One region of the Nesterenkonia flava genome, then DNA from elsewhere that is predicted to be linked to it. Evidence: riboswitches for the same ligand, from Rfam matches in the RefSeq annotation. Region 1 holds a riboswitch; the other holds the start of a gene.

Region 1 (7,087 bases):
CCCTCAGTCGCAGCCCCTCGGCGAGGAACAGGAAGTCGAACCTGCCGCTTTCAGCGATCTGCGCGAAGGTCCGAAACGACTCGAAGTCGATGTGGCTGCCGGAGGCGGGATCGGACCATACGGTGGTGTTGTTCACGCCCGGGAAATGGGCGCCCAGGATGACCTGGGGCGGTCCGTCCTGACGAGTGTAGGTGCCGGTGCGCGTGCTGGTGCTCACTGCTGGCCTCCTGCCAGGGCCGGGGCGTAGCGGTTGACGGCCTGGTTCAGCCCCAGCCGCTGCCGCAGGGTGAGGGGCGTTTCCGGAGCGGCTGCCAGAACGCCGGCGCTGCGCAGGGCCGGAAGCAGAAGCTCAGAGATGGCCGCCACGTCTTCCTGGTGCTCGGCGGGTTTTAGCCGCACGCCGTTGAAGCCAAGATTCCGGTAGGTGCTGATGGCCTCCACAGCGCCTGCCGGGTCAGTGACGAGAGCGCCGTCATCGAAGTCGCCTGCGGACTCGGCGAGACTCTCCAGAGTCTCCCAGCGCCCTCGGGCCTGCGGCAGCGAGTCCTCCAGAAGCACGGGCAGATCGGCATAGACCTTCAGCGGGGGAAGCCTTCGGGCGAAGAGTGCCTCAACTGTGCGGACCTCCTCGAGAAGCTGTTGTGCTCGTCCGGGGGAACCGGGCTGGAGGAACAGGATGTCTGCACTGGTGGCCGCTGCTTTGATCACCGGTTCGCTCTGTCCCTTGTAGGCCACGGGAAGCTGTCCCTGCGGCGGGCGCGGTGTGATGGAGGGAGCCTTGACCGAGAAACGGCTGCCTTCGTAGTTGATGTAGTGCAGCTTCTCGCGGTCAATGAAGCGGCCGGAGGAGACGTCGCGGATCTCAGCGTCGTCCTCCCAGGAGTCCCACAAGCGGCGGACGACGTCGACCACCTCCTCCGATTCGGCAAAGAGTGCCGCGGCCCGGGAAGCGGAGCCTTCAGGATGGAGCTGCGGATCGGGGTGGCCTCGCCCTACCAGCTGGGCCTCAACATCGGTGATCGAGACCTCGACCTGCCATCCGCCGCGGCCGGTGCTGATGTGATCGAGGGTCGCCAGGTTCTTGGAGACGTGAAACGGCTCGGTATGGGTAGTTGTCAGAGTGGGAATCAGCCCGATGCGTTCGGTGCGGGCTCCCAGCCAGGAGGCCACTAGCGAGGTATCGAGCCGACCCCTGCGGTGCAGTCCCAAGGAATCCTCAAAGGTGACGAAGTCGGCCTCTCCGCGTTCTGCGACCACGGCGAGCTGGCCCCAGTACTCCGCGGTGAAGATCTCCGCCGTGTCGGCAATCCTGAACCAGGAACCGGGATGCCAGCCGGTGTCCCGCAGGCTGATGCCCAGATGAAAGCCGCCGTCGGCGGCGTCTGACAGTGATGTGCTGCTCATTGTGGCCTCCGTAGTGTTCACACTTGCTCCTGCGTGCGCAGGAGCCTTGTCATCACCTGGAGCACCCCACTGTGAAAGAGGGTTGCTGTCCGGCCAGCCAGGGCTTTCCACCGGAACTCGTGACACTGTCACGCTAACACCGTTGGCGTGAACATAAAATAAATATTTCGGTTTATGTACGCGGGGCCTTTGCATCCCATGACTCGGCCAGCAGCTCATAGGAGCGCAGTCGCGCCGCAGGGTCGTGGGTGATGGTGCTGATGAGCAGTTCATCGGCGCTCGTGGCGCGCTGGAGAACCCGCAGGTGCTCGATGACCTCTCCGGGCGTGCCCACGAACCTGGTCCGTACGCGGTCCTCCACCAGGCGGCGCTGGTCCCCGGTGAGGGCTGCAGCCTCACCGGGGCGGGGATAGGGGATGGCGCCTTCGCCGCTGCGGATGCTGTGCACCCATGTGTCGTAGCCGTGAGCCAGGCGCTCGGCCTCGGTGTGAGAATCCGCCACGAGCACCTCTGCTGAGACCATCACGGTGGGGCGCTCCAGGTGCTCGTGCGGAACAAAGTGGGAGCGGTAGTGCTCGACGGCGTCGAGGGCGTTCGAGGGGGCCACGTGATAGTTGGCACCGAAACGCAGACCCCTCCTTCCGGCCGCCTCCGCCGATTCGCCGGCAGAGCTGCCCAGCACCCAGACTTGCGGCGTGCCGTCCGTGTCCTGGGTGGCATCGGGCAGAGGCGAGCCGCTGACCTGCGCCGTGTGGTCTAAGAAACTGCGGACCTGGTCAATGAACTCAGCGTAGGGAGGGCTATCCGCGGGCGGGGCAAGCAGCTCGGCCGTTGCGGCGTAGCGCTCGGAAGCAAGCAGGTGACTCAGGTCCGGCGCCGCGGGAAGTAGTAGTCCCTCCGTGCTGATGCGGTCTCGGGCCGCATGGGTAAGCGGCTGTGTCGGAGGCCTGCCTCGCGGGGTGTGCGCGGAGGCGGACCCTGCAGAGGGCCTCTTGCCGTGGGGCGGACGTCGCACCGGACTGCGCCCCAGGCCCAGATCAATCCGACCAGGCAGGGCAGCCTGAAGCAGGGAGAACTCCTCTGCGATGCTCAGCGCGCTGCGGGCTCCGGCCAGTACGGCTCCGGAGCCTACGCGGAGGCGAGTGGTCACACTTCCGGCCAGGGCCATCACGAGCGCGGGGGAGTAGCCCATTACCCCGGGATTGAGGTGATGCTCGCCGAACCACAGGCGGTGGTACCCGTAGTCCTCGGCCCGGCGCGCCAGCTCCAGGCTGGCGGCCATCGCCTCCTCCGGTCTCTGGCCGGCTGATCGCGGGACTAGATCAAATACGTTCAGCACAGTGTTCACGCGTATGCTCCTGGAAACGGTCGTTTCCCTGAACATATACCAACGCCGTCGGCACGCGTCGGCGTTGTGTCACACGGCGTATTAACTCAGCAGAGCGTTCACCTGCGGAGCGGCCAGCATGTGATGGGTCACCATCGCGGCGGCGCCCAGCACGCCCGCTCGGCCGCTGGTCTGCGTACCCACGATCCGCAGGTGCTGAGTGGCGAGCGGCAGGGAGCGGGAGTAGACGGTCTCCCGGATGCCCGCCAGCAGGTGCTCCCCGGCCGTGGCCACCACGCCCCCGATGACGATGACGGAGGGGTTGAGCAGGTTGACGCAGCCGGCCAGCACGGAGCCGACGTCCCGCCCGGCCTGCCGCACGGCCCGCACGGCCTCGGGCTCACCGTCGCGCACGAGCTCCAGCAGCGCCGCGTGGTCGGGCACGTCCAGGCCTGATGTGCGCAGTCGTGCGGCGATCGCCGGACCTGAGGCAACCGCCTCGAGGCAGCCGCTGTTGCCGCAGGTGCACGGGGCATCATCGCCCCCGGGTACTGCGATGTGCCCCAGGTCTCCGGCGGCTCCTTGAGCGCCGTGCTGGAGGTGGCCGTCGCTGATGATGCCCGAACCGATGCCTGTGGCGATCTTCACGAACATCATGTGATCCACCTCCGGGTGGACCATGGTGTGCTCACCCAGGGCCATGGTGTTGACGTCGTTGTCCACCAGCACGGGCACGGGCAGTCGCTCGCGCACGTAACCGGGAACGTCGAACCCGTCCCAGCCGGGCATGATTGGTGGGCTGGTCGGTCGGCCGGTGGTGAACTCCACGGGTCCGGGCAGGCCGATGCCCACTCCCAGGACGCCTGAGGGGGACTGCTCCGCCTGGGCCAGCAGGCGCTCGGCGGTGTCGGCAACGGCATCCAGAACCGCGGCCGGTCCCTGTGAGATGGCCAGGGCGTGGTCCTCCTCGGCCAGAATGTGCCCGCTCAGGTCGGTGACGGCCAGCCGTGCGTGGGTCCCGCCGAGGTCAACGGCGACTGTGCAGCGGGCCCCGGGGTTGAGGATGAAGGTGGAGGGTGGGCGCCCGCCGGTTGAGGAGGACTCACCCGCGGGGGCGATCAGCGAGGAGGCCAGTAGCTCTTCGATGCGCGAGGAGACCGTGGACCGTGCCAGCCCGGTCATGGATGCGAGCCAGGCCCGCGTATGGGGCTGGCCGTCTCGGAACAGCTGAAACAGGCTTCCTGCACTGTTGGGCAGGGCCGGTGACTCAAGGGTGCCTGCTGAGGCGATCTGCTCCGGGACCTGTGGCATGAATGACAGTAAACCACCGGCACTTCTGCATGGTCTAACGCACAGATATGTCGACTACAGAAAAACTTTTGCTTGACGCTCGTCATAAGTAGCCCTAGATTGTGATCATGGTCACAGAGGACCGGCAGCCTGAGCTGCTGCGCATGAAGGGCATCGTTAAGCACTTTCCCGGTGCCAAGGCTCTCGACGGTGTGGACCTGATGGTCCGGCCGGGCGAAGTCCACTGCCTCCTGGGTCAGAACGGCGCCGGAAAATCCACCCTCATCAAAGTGCTCGCGGGCGTGCACCAGCCCGACGCCGGCGAGATCCACTGGCAGGGGGAGCAGGTCACCCTCTCCTCGCCAATGGCTGCTCTGCGCCTGGGAGTGGCCACGATGTATCAGGAGCTGGACATCGTGGCAGGGCTCTCCGTGGCGGAGAACATCTTCTTAGGCCACGAACTCGCCTCGGGCGGGGTGCTTCGCCGTCGTGAGAGTCACCGCCGCGCCCGGGAGCTCATGGCCCGGCTGGGCCACCCGGAGATCCCCGTTCATCAGGAGTGTGGGCGACTTCCCGCTGCGGGGCAGCAGGTCGTGTCTATGGCGCGGGCCCTCTCCTATGACGCGCGACTGATCATCATGGACGAGCCCTCAGCAGTCCTGGACCCCGAAGAGGTGGAGAACCTCTTCCGCGTGGTCCGTTCGCTCACCCGCCAGGGAGTCGCCGTCGTCTACATCTCTCACCGGCTGGAGGAGATACGCCGAATCGGTGACCGGATCACCGTCCTGAAGGACGGCTGCACCGTTGCCTCCGGGCTGGAGGTGGCCCAGACTCCGACGCCGGAACTCATCTCCCTGATGACTGGACGCCACGTCACCACGGACTTCGGCGGCGCGCCCACCGGGGCGATCGAGCAGGAGCCGCTGCTGAGTGTGGAGGAGCTCACGGTAGAGGGGGTCTTCGAACCTGTGTCCTTCCAGGTCCGCCCGGGGGAGATCCTCGGGCTCGCGGGGCTGGTCGGCGCGGGCAGGTCGGAGATCCTCGAAGCCGTCTACGGCGCCCGCCGACCCACCTCCGGCGTCGTCACCGTGGCCGGACGTCGTCTCCGGCCGGGATCTGTGCCTGATGCAGTCTCCCACGGCGTGGGTCTGGCGCCGGAAGAGCGCAAGAGCCAGGGGCTGCTGCTGGATGAGCCGGTCTACCGCAACATCACTCTTTCAACCTTCTCCCGGTTCGCGCGCGCCGGGCTCCTCTCAGAGTCGGCCGAACGTTCCGCAGCCCGTGAGCAGGCGGAGTCCCTGAGCATCTCGCCACCGGATGTGGAGCGCAGGATTCGCACCCTCTCAGGCGGAAATCAGCAGAAGGCCATGCTGGCCCGCTGGCTGGTCCACGGCTGCCAGGTGCTGCTGCTGGACGAGCCCACCCGAGGAGTCGACGTCGGCGCCCGTGCGGAGATCTACACCCTCATACGCGAACTGACCTCCCGAGGCGCTGCGGTGCTGCTGGTCTCCAGCGAGATCGAGGAGGTCCTCGGCCTGGCCGACCGCGTGCTGGTCGTGGCAGACGGGCGAGTCGTCCACACGGGGCCCGCCACCGAGATCGATGAGTCCAGAGTCCTTGACCTTGTCATGGAAGGAAGCCAGGCATGAGCACCAATACCAGCGCCGAGAGCGGACCGCAGCAGCCCTCCGTGGACCGCGATCTCAGTCCCGCGGGGCCCGCGGATGCAGGACCCCGGCGAACCCGTCTGAGCGTCGGGCACAGCCTCGGCCTGATCCTTGCGCTCGCCGCACTCATCACCCTGGGCGTGCTCACCGGTGGTGACAGGTTCGTCAGCCTCGACAACCTCATGGTCATCCTGCGGCAGGCAGCGGTCATCGGCGTCATCAGCATCGGAGTCACCTTTGTGATCACGGCCGGAGGAATCGACCTTTCGGTGGGATCGGTCATGGGCCTGGCCACCGTCTGGGCCTCCACGCTGGGCACCCAAGCGCTGGCCAACGACTATCACTGGAGCCTCATGGTGCTCACCGCACTCGCGGTGGGCGCGGGGGCCGGCATCATCAACGGGCTCATCATCGCCTATGGGCGGGTGGTGCCGTTCATCGCCACCCTGGCGATGCTGGTGGCTGCGCGAGGCTTCGCCGAGGTGATCTCTGGTCGCCAGACGCAGATCGTCAGAGTTCAGGGCTTCCTCGACGCGCTGCGTGGAGACGTCCTGGGGATTCCCATCATCGTGTGGATCTTCGCCCTAGTGGCGGTGGCCGGATGGTTCCTGCTGAACCGCACCACCTTCGGACGCCGCACCATCGCCATCGGCGGAAATCCCGAGGCAGCTCGCCTGGCCGGTATCCGTGTTGACCGGCATCTGGTCGCTGTCTTCGCCCTGGCCGGACTGTGCGCCGGCATCGGTGCGGTCATGATGCTCTCCCGCACCACCGCCGGCTCCTCCACCCACGGCTATCTGTATGAGCTGGACGCGATCGCCGCAGTGGTCATCGGCGGCACGCTGCTGGTCGGCGGGCGCGGCACCATCTTCGGCACCGTGCTGGGCGTGATGGTCTTCGCCGTGCTGACCAACGTCTTCATCCAGAACAACCTCGATCAGTCCGTCCAGGCACTGGTCAAGGGCGCCATCATCGTCCTCGCCGTGCTGCTCCAGCAGCGCTTCGCCCGCGACCGGCGCACCTGAGGTGTGCTCGTCGCAGTCCGCTCGTCCCTCACCACGCACCATCCACGCAAGGATTCAAGGAGGAATCATGTCCCGCTCAACCCGCCGCTGGTGGCTTACTGTCACCGCGCTCACCTCAGCTGCCGTGCTTGCCACCGGCTGCCTGTCCAACGACCCCGAGACCGCCAGCGCCGACTCCGACGCTCCCCCGGAGGCCGCCCCGGCCGGGGACAATGCTGAACCGGGAGAGGACGTCGTCATCGGCTTCTCCGGACCGGCCGCCGGCCACGGCTGGATGGGTGCCATCACCCAGGCCGCCGTCGAGCAGGGGGACCAGTTCGAGGATGTGGATCTACGGGTCTCCGAGGGCACGGATGACGTGAACCTGCAGATCA
Region 2 (7,087 bases), on a different contig from region 1:
ACCAGGGCCCCGGGGACATGACGTGGTGGTCCCGGGTTCCCGTGGAGTGCGCCCGCCTCGTCTATGCCGTACCTGGTGAACCGGCGCTCCCCTCTGGTTTGACCCATCTGGCAGAGGTGCCGGAGCTCGCCGAGTCCTGGGCCGATCAGGTCACGGCGCGGCGGCTTGAGGCCCGGGGGCTTTCTCGGCTTCTCAACTACCGGGGACGACGTCGTCACGAGGCTGAAGCTGCTGAGGCGACTCTTGCTGGGCGCGCCGAGGCGGACCGCGCAGCCGTACGGGACATCGCGGTGGTGATGGGCCTCTCCGAGGGGACCGCTGCGGAGGTCCTCAACGCTGCCGAGTACGCCCGGGACCACCTGCCGCAGACATGGCACGCCTTGCTGGAAGGCTCTCTGGACATGAACCGGGTGCGGAAGATCGTGACAACCGCCTCCGGGATGCTCAGTGAGAAGAACCGTCGGACCCTCGACGAGGCGGCCGCCTCCGTCGCCGCCGGCATGCCCGGTGGTCGACTCCAGTCATGGCTGAACCGATTCATTGCGGCACTGGATGCCGACGAGTTCCAGGCCCGATGCCGGAAGGCGCGGGCGGCACGCTTTGTCCGGATCTTTCACGGCGACGACGGCATGAGCGACCTCCACGCGCGGATCCCCACGATGGCCGCCGCTCAGATCGAGAAGCAGCTCTACGCAGCGGCCCGGGACCTCGATGCCCCGGTGCCAGCCCCCTCCGGAGAAGGCTGCCTCCCGTCTCGCGACGTGGGAGCCTCCCCTCCCGACCCGTGGCAGGGACTCTCCGCTCCCCCGCCACGAAACCTCACCGCTCGCTTGAAGGCGTCAGAGGACGGCGATTGTGCACCCCACGGCGACTTCTTCGGCTGGCCATACGGTTCCGAGCTGCCTCACTCCCCAGCGCTGCCTCACTCCCCAGCGCCTCCCAGCGAAGCTGACAGCGGTGCCGGACTCAGCGCCACTCCCGGCTCCGCTGTCGAGACTGGCACTGACGCTGGCACCGGCGCTGGCGTTGGCACTAGCACTGGCAGCACTCCACCGGACCCGACGCCACTGGCGGGGCTGACCCGGCGCGGGGGTGATCCGCGCACACTCGAACAGCGCGAGGCTGATCTTTTCACCGCCCTGCTGACCAACAACCCGAGCCTCGAGTCCTCTGCGCCAGGCGGGGGTTCACAGGGCCTGAGCGGAGCCAAGATCGCGGTCATGATTCCCTACGGGACACTTCTGGGGCAGAGCCAAGAGCCCGGAGTCAGCGCAGACCGAGCCTGGGCGCTGCCCGCCGAGGAGGCCCGCGCACTCGCTCGCGAGGGCATTGATCCCACAACCGGCGTGCAGCATGAGTGGTACATGATGCTTCATTCGGAAGCTCCCGATCCGCCTCCGCCAGGTTCCGGAGCGCGTCGTGAACCGGCCTCAGGTACCCCGGGGATCAGTGCGTCTTCCGCCAGGTCCGGCAGAGGCCGAGGACATGTGGACCCGCTGATTCCAAGGAACCTGCTGGCCATCACCTATGAGGGCCATGATCCGCCCGCTCGACTGCGAGATGCGCTGATGTTTCGTGACGGCACATGCCAGGCCCCCGGATGCAGCGTGCCCGCAGAACGCGCGGACCTGGACCACCGGATCCCCTGGGGTCCCGGCGCTCGCGGCCGGACCACGGCCTCGAACCTCTGGAGCCTGTGCCGCCGGCACCACCGCATGAAGTCTCACGGCTACCTAGCGAACGGGCACCTGGAACCCCCGCCACCCGAGGAGGGCTGAATCGCTAGCGCTTCCCCGCAGCTGCCGCCGGGACCTCGGGCTGGGCCTGCGCAGCGCCGATCTCCATAACCTCGGGCTTCCCAGCGTTGGCTTTCACAGCGTCGGGCTCCGCAGCTCCGGTCGCCACAGCGTCAGGCTCCCCGGCGCGGGCGCCCGCAACATTGGTCGCCTCAGTCTCGGTTTTCGGCAGGAACGTATTAAGCACCACGGCCACGAGCATGGCCGGCACGATTCCGGAGCCCAGCAGCAGCTGGATATCGCTCTGGAAGCCCGAAAGCACCTCCTCCGGGGCCAGCGAGAAGCCCAGACCGGATCCCAGGGAGACCGCGAGGATCAGCAGGGCTCGGCGATCCAGCGTCTCCTGGGCGATCACCTGGACACCGGCCGAGGCCACCATCGAGAACATCACCAGGACAGCACCGCCCAGCACCGGGTAGGGGATCGTGTTAAAGACGGCCGCGATCTTGGGCACGAATCCGGCCAGGAGAAGAATGCCGCCGGCGATCGCCACCACGAACCGGCTGACCACACCGGTCAGGGCGATGACCCCGGTGTTCTGTGAGTACGTGGTGTTCGGCAGCCCGCCAAAGATGGCGGCAATGGAGGTGCCGATGCCGTCGGCCATTACTCCTCCGCTGAGTTCACGGGCGGTGGGAGCCCGGCCGGCTCCCGTGCGCGCCACGGCGGTGATATCACCGATCGACTCCACGGAGCTGGCGATCGCGATCACGGTGATCGCCACGATCGCCGCCGAGTGGAAGTCCAGACCGAACTGCAGCGGCGCCGGAGCGAAGAACCACCCTGCCTCGGCCACGGGGCTGAAGTCCACCATGCCGGCGGCCAGCGCCACAGCGTAACCGGCGATGAGCCCGATCAGCACAGCAGCCACGGAGGTGAAACCGCGGGTGAACTGATTCAGCGCCACGGTGACAATGACCACCACGGCGGCCACGCCGTAGTACTTCAGCGCACCGAGATCGCCGGCCGCCTCCGCGGGCGAGCCCCCGGCGGCATAGTTGATGGCGGTGGGCATCAGACTGATCCCGATGATCAGGATGATGATTCCAGCTACGAACGGCGGGAACAGGCGTGCCAGCCAGCGCATGGAACCCCCAAAGACCACCTGCACGACGCCGGCAATCACCGCGCCCCCGAACACGGCCCCGATGCCGTACTCGTTACCGATGGGGATGGCCACCGCCAAGAACGCGAAGGAGGTTCCCTGCATCACCGGCAGCCGAGCCCCGACGGGTCCCACGCCCAGGGTCTGCAGCAGGGTCGCCACGCCGGACATGATCATGGCGATCTGCACCATGAGGGTGACTTCGCTGGTCGCCATGCCGATGGCTCCGCCCACGATGAGGGCCGGCGCGGCGTTGCCCACGAACATGGCCAGAAGGTGCTGCACCGCCAGGGGCACAGCGCGTTTCAGGGGCGGCATCTCGTTGACACCGTCCCGCGGCGCCGCGGCTGCACCCGGCGAGGGCGATGGTGCGGACAGTCGTGATGCCTCAGTGAGGCGGGGTGCCTCAGCAGCAGGTGTGGCGGCCATGTCATCTCCTCGTCAGCGCAGAGCACCCCGGAAGGGGGCTTCTGCTTCGAGGGTAGAAAGCCGCTGTTATCGGCAGATGCCTGCCGTGTTACGCGCATGTGAAACACAAAGCGGCAAGACCATGGCATGGCTGCAACACATGTTTCACCACGTTCGACGGTGCCGACTGCTCAGCCCTGGAAACGCTTGAGGAACTCCTCTTTGGGCACCTCGGTCGCAGCTGCACTGAGGTGCTGGAATGCCCCGCGGTACTGGGCGGCGGGATGGCTTTCCGGCAGCCGGTCAGACCCGGTGATGGAAGCCCGCAGGCTCGACGACGACGTCGCCTCCTCAGGCCTGCGCGCCAGTCCTCGTTCGCGCAGCACGGGCAGCACATGCTCGATGAACTCGTCGTAGCTGCCGGGAATCGTGGAGTTGATGATGTTGATGCCGTCGATCCCGGCATCCTGCCAGGCCGCCAGCTCATCGGCGATCTTCTCCGGGGTGCCCACCACGCGGGTGGACTGGGCCCGGAAGTGCGCCAGGTCCCGCAGGGTCACGCGGCCATTGGGCGCCATGCGCTTGATCTCCGAGAGATGCCCCTGGGCGCCTTCGGTGTGCTCGAGATCGTCCAGCGGCGTGTCGATGGGCAGGTGCCCCACATCCACTCCGAGGCTTCCGGCGGTGTGGGCAATGAGCGCGTGATCATCGATCGAGGCGTCGAGCTCGGCGGCCTTGACCTGAGCCTCTTCCTCGGTGGAGCCGATCACAAAGGAGAGCCCCTGAATAAACTTCAGGTCCTCGGGACGGCGGCCGAACTTCTTGGTCCGCTCCTTCACATCCTGGGCATGGGAGGCGGCGATGTCGCGCCGCGGCGCCATGGAAAAGGTCGCCTCAGCGTGCTGGGCGGCCACGTCGCGGCCACGGTCGGAGGAGCCGGCCTGGAAAAGGTAGGGGGTCCGCTGCGGTGAGGGCGAGGACAGGTGCGGCCCCTCAACACGGTAGCGGTCGCCGTCGTGGTTGATCTTGGAGACCTTGGCGGGGTCGGCGTGCAGGCCGCGGCCGCGCTCGTGCTCTGCGGTCTTGTCCTGCAGCAGGGCACCGTCCTCCCAGGAGCCCTCCCACAGCTTGTAGCAGACCTCGAGGTACTCCTCGGCCCAGGCATAGCGGTCGTCGTGCTTGGCCAGACCGTCGCCGCCGAAGTTGCGGTGGGCGTTCTCCTGCGAGTTGGTGACCACGTTCCAGCCCACCCGGCCCCCGGAGAGATGATCCAGGGTGGAAAGCTGCCGGGCAAAGTTGAACGGGTGGGCCTGAATGACCGACGAGGTCAGGGCCAGCCCGATCCTGTCGGTCACCGCGGCCAGCGCGGAGATCAGCACGAGCGGATCATTGGAGGGGATCTGCAGACCCTTGCGCACATGGGAGGCCCAGCCGCCCTCGTGGTCGCCGTAGAGACCGACGACGTCGGCGAAGAACGCGATGTCGAACCCGGCATCCTCCAGCTTCTTCACCAGGGAGATCCAGTGGGGAAGCTCGTTGAAGCGGTGCTGCTGGGCCTCCTCCCGCCGCCAGGCGCCACCGATGATGTGGCTGGTGGTGTTCATCAGGAAGGCGGACAGGATCAGGGGCTGGCGGGACAATCAGGCCTCCAAGGATGCGGGCGCGAGCACCGTGAGGGCGCGCGAGAGTCGGGGAGTAACGGACAGAGTGACCGGGCAGGTCAGGACACCGGTGTGTCGGCTCTACAGAAGAGGGTTGAGCTCTTTGAACTGGCTCTGATGAAAGACCAGACCCTGAGCATCCTCATCAAAGCCCAGATCCAGAATCTCCAGCACAGCAATATCATGATCCCCAGCCGTGAACTGACTAAAGATCCGGGTCTTAAACCACAGCGGAGAACCCTCCAGGACAATCGCCCCATCACCATCAACACTGCGGCCCACACCCTCAAAACGACCAGCACGATCCTTCGAGGCCAACTGCCGCGCCACATGGCACTGCTCCCGACCAATCACCGAAACCCCTAGATGAGTCGCCTCATCACGCAGCTTCGGCCAGGTCGCCGACGTATGCTGAACCGCCACCGTCACCAGCGCCGGCTCCAGAGAAACCCCCACCGTGAAACTCGAGGCCACCAGAACCTCAGGGTTCTCCTGGACCTCGGCAGCAATCGCCACCACACCCTGAGGAAACTGACCCAACGCCTTACGCAGGTCCAAAGGATCAAAGCGGGGTGCTGCGGCCTCGCTGTTCACGGCCGTGGCGGTGTTCGCAGTGCGGGCTAATGCGGGTGCTGAAGTGCTCATGAATGCTCTCCCATCGATCCTGGCAGTAGCACCCGGCGCGAGAGCCTGCACGCGTTTCACGTGCACAGGATCCCCGGGTTGCTGCGGCGTCGACGAGCCAGATCTCTCGGCCGCTCGGGATGGTTACTGTTTCCACAGTACGCCCCGCACACCGCGTAGTTCAAAGGGTTCCACACTCTGAGCGCAACAGGAGGCAACAAAGGTGGAATGGGCCACAGGAGAATCTGCGCGGCGGCGGGGACGTGAGGACTGCGGGTGAAGGACTACAGGTCGGAGGAGACCGACCAGATGTTGATGCCGGACTCGCCGCGGGTGATCTCGTCAATCTCGGTGAGTTCCTCGCTGGTGAAGGAGGTGTTCTGAACGGCCGCGAGGTTCTCATCCAGCTGGGCGGTAGAGGAGGCTCCCAGCAGCACCGAGGTGGCGCCGCCGTCGCGCAGCAGCCAGGCGATCGCCAGCTGGGCCAGGGTCTGACCGCGTCGGGACGCGAGGTCGTTGAGCCGGTTCAGGCGGGCCAGGTTGTCCTCGCTGAGGTGGTTCTCGAACAACGTGGAGCGGCCGCCGGAGGGCTTGGCGTTGGGATCCTTCAGGTACTTGTTGGTCAGCAGGCCCTGGGCCAGCGGGGTGAACGCGATCGAGCCCATACCAGTGTCCTTCAGGGTCTCCAGCAGGCCATCCTCGACCCAGCGGTTGAGCATGGAGTAAGCGGGCTGGTGGATGACCAGCGGGGTGCCCAGGTCGTTGGCGATCGCCACGGCTTCAGCGGTGCGCTCGGCCGAGTAGGAGGAGATGCCCGCGTAGATGGCTTTGCCCGAGCGCACAGCGGTGTCGAGCGCGCCGATGGTCTCCTCCAGCGGGGTATCGGGATCCACGCGGTGGGAGTAGAAGATGTCGACGTACTCCAGGCCCATGCGCTCCAGGGACTCGTCCAGGCTGGAGAGCAGGTACTTGCGCGAACCGAAGTTGCCATAGGGTCCGCGCCACTGATCCCAGCCGGCCTTCGACGAGATGATCAGCTCGTTGCGGTAGGGCTGGAAGTCCTTGGCGAAGATGCGGCCGAAGTTCTCCTCGGCTGCCCCGTAGGGCGGGCCGTAATTGTTGGCCAGGTCGAAGTGGGTGATGCCGGCGTCGAAAGCGTGCCGAATGATCTCCCGCTGGGTGGCGAACGGGGTCGTGTCACCGAAGTTCCACCACAGACCCAGGGAGATGGGCGGAAGCAGCAGGCCGGTGCGGCCCACGCGGCGGTACTCGAACTGCTCATAGCGGTTCTCGGCTGCGGCGTAGGGGGTGTGGGTCTCGGTGCCCCACGGCGAAACGTCTACGGACTGGGCCGGTGCGGCCTGTGCTGACTCTGTCATGCGTCCTCCCAAAGGGTCGGGGTGCAGGTGGGCTGCGGCGTCGTCGTCATCCTACCCGCCAGCGTGAACTGGATAGTTCAGATTGCGGGTGGGGTGAGGATCAGGTGTAGAGCG

Evidence for each region. A riboswitch is a leader RNA that binds a small molecule or an ion and turns the genes downstream of it on or off. The one in region 1 is predicted to bind S-adenosylmethionine.
Region 2: another riboswitch for S-adenosylmethionine. It lies ahead of RH857_RS10605 (flavin reductase family protein); the one in region 1 lies ahead of RH857_RS03560 (LLM class flavin-dependent oxidoreductase).

The regions. Positions count from the first base shown of each region.
Region 1 is NZ_JAVKGT010000006.1:69,712-76,798, forward strand. Features, by position in the region: gene RH857_RS03555 (NtaA/DmoA family FMN-dependent monooxygenase) at 1-217, opposite strand, end outside; gene RH857_RS03560 (LLM class flavin-dependent oxidoreductase) at 214-1,404, opposite strand; SAM riboswitch class IV at 1,419-1,529, opposite strand; gene RH857_RS03565 (LLM class flavin-dependent oxidoreductase) at 1,577-2,788, opposite strand; gene RH857_RS03570 (ROK family protein) at 2,834-4,042, opposite strand; gene RH857_RS03575 (sugar ABC transporter ATP-binding protein) at 4,150-5,670, shown strand; gene RH857_RS03580 (ABC transporter permease) at 5,667-6,713, shown strand; gene RH857_RS03585 (substrate-binding domain-containing protein) at 6,781-7,087, shown strand, end outside.
Region 2 is NZ_JAVKGT010000029.1:5,786-12,872, forward strand. Features, by position in the region: gene RH857_RS10590 (HNH endonuclease signature motif containing protein) at 1-1,778, shown strand, start outside; gene RH857_RS10595 (uracil-xanthine permease family protein) at 1,783-3,330, opposite strand; gene RH857_RS10600 (LLM class flavin-dependent oxidoreductase) at 3,501-4,949, opposite strand; gene RH857_RS10605 (flavin reductase family protein) at 5,052-5,564, opposite strand; SAM riboswitch class I at 5,623-5,741, opposite strand; gene RH857_RS10610 (aldo/keto reductase) at 5,879-6,973, opposite strand; gene RH857_RS10615 (acyl-CoA dehydrogenase family protein) at 7,074-7,087, opposite strand, start outside.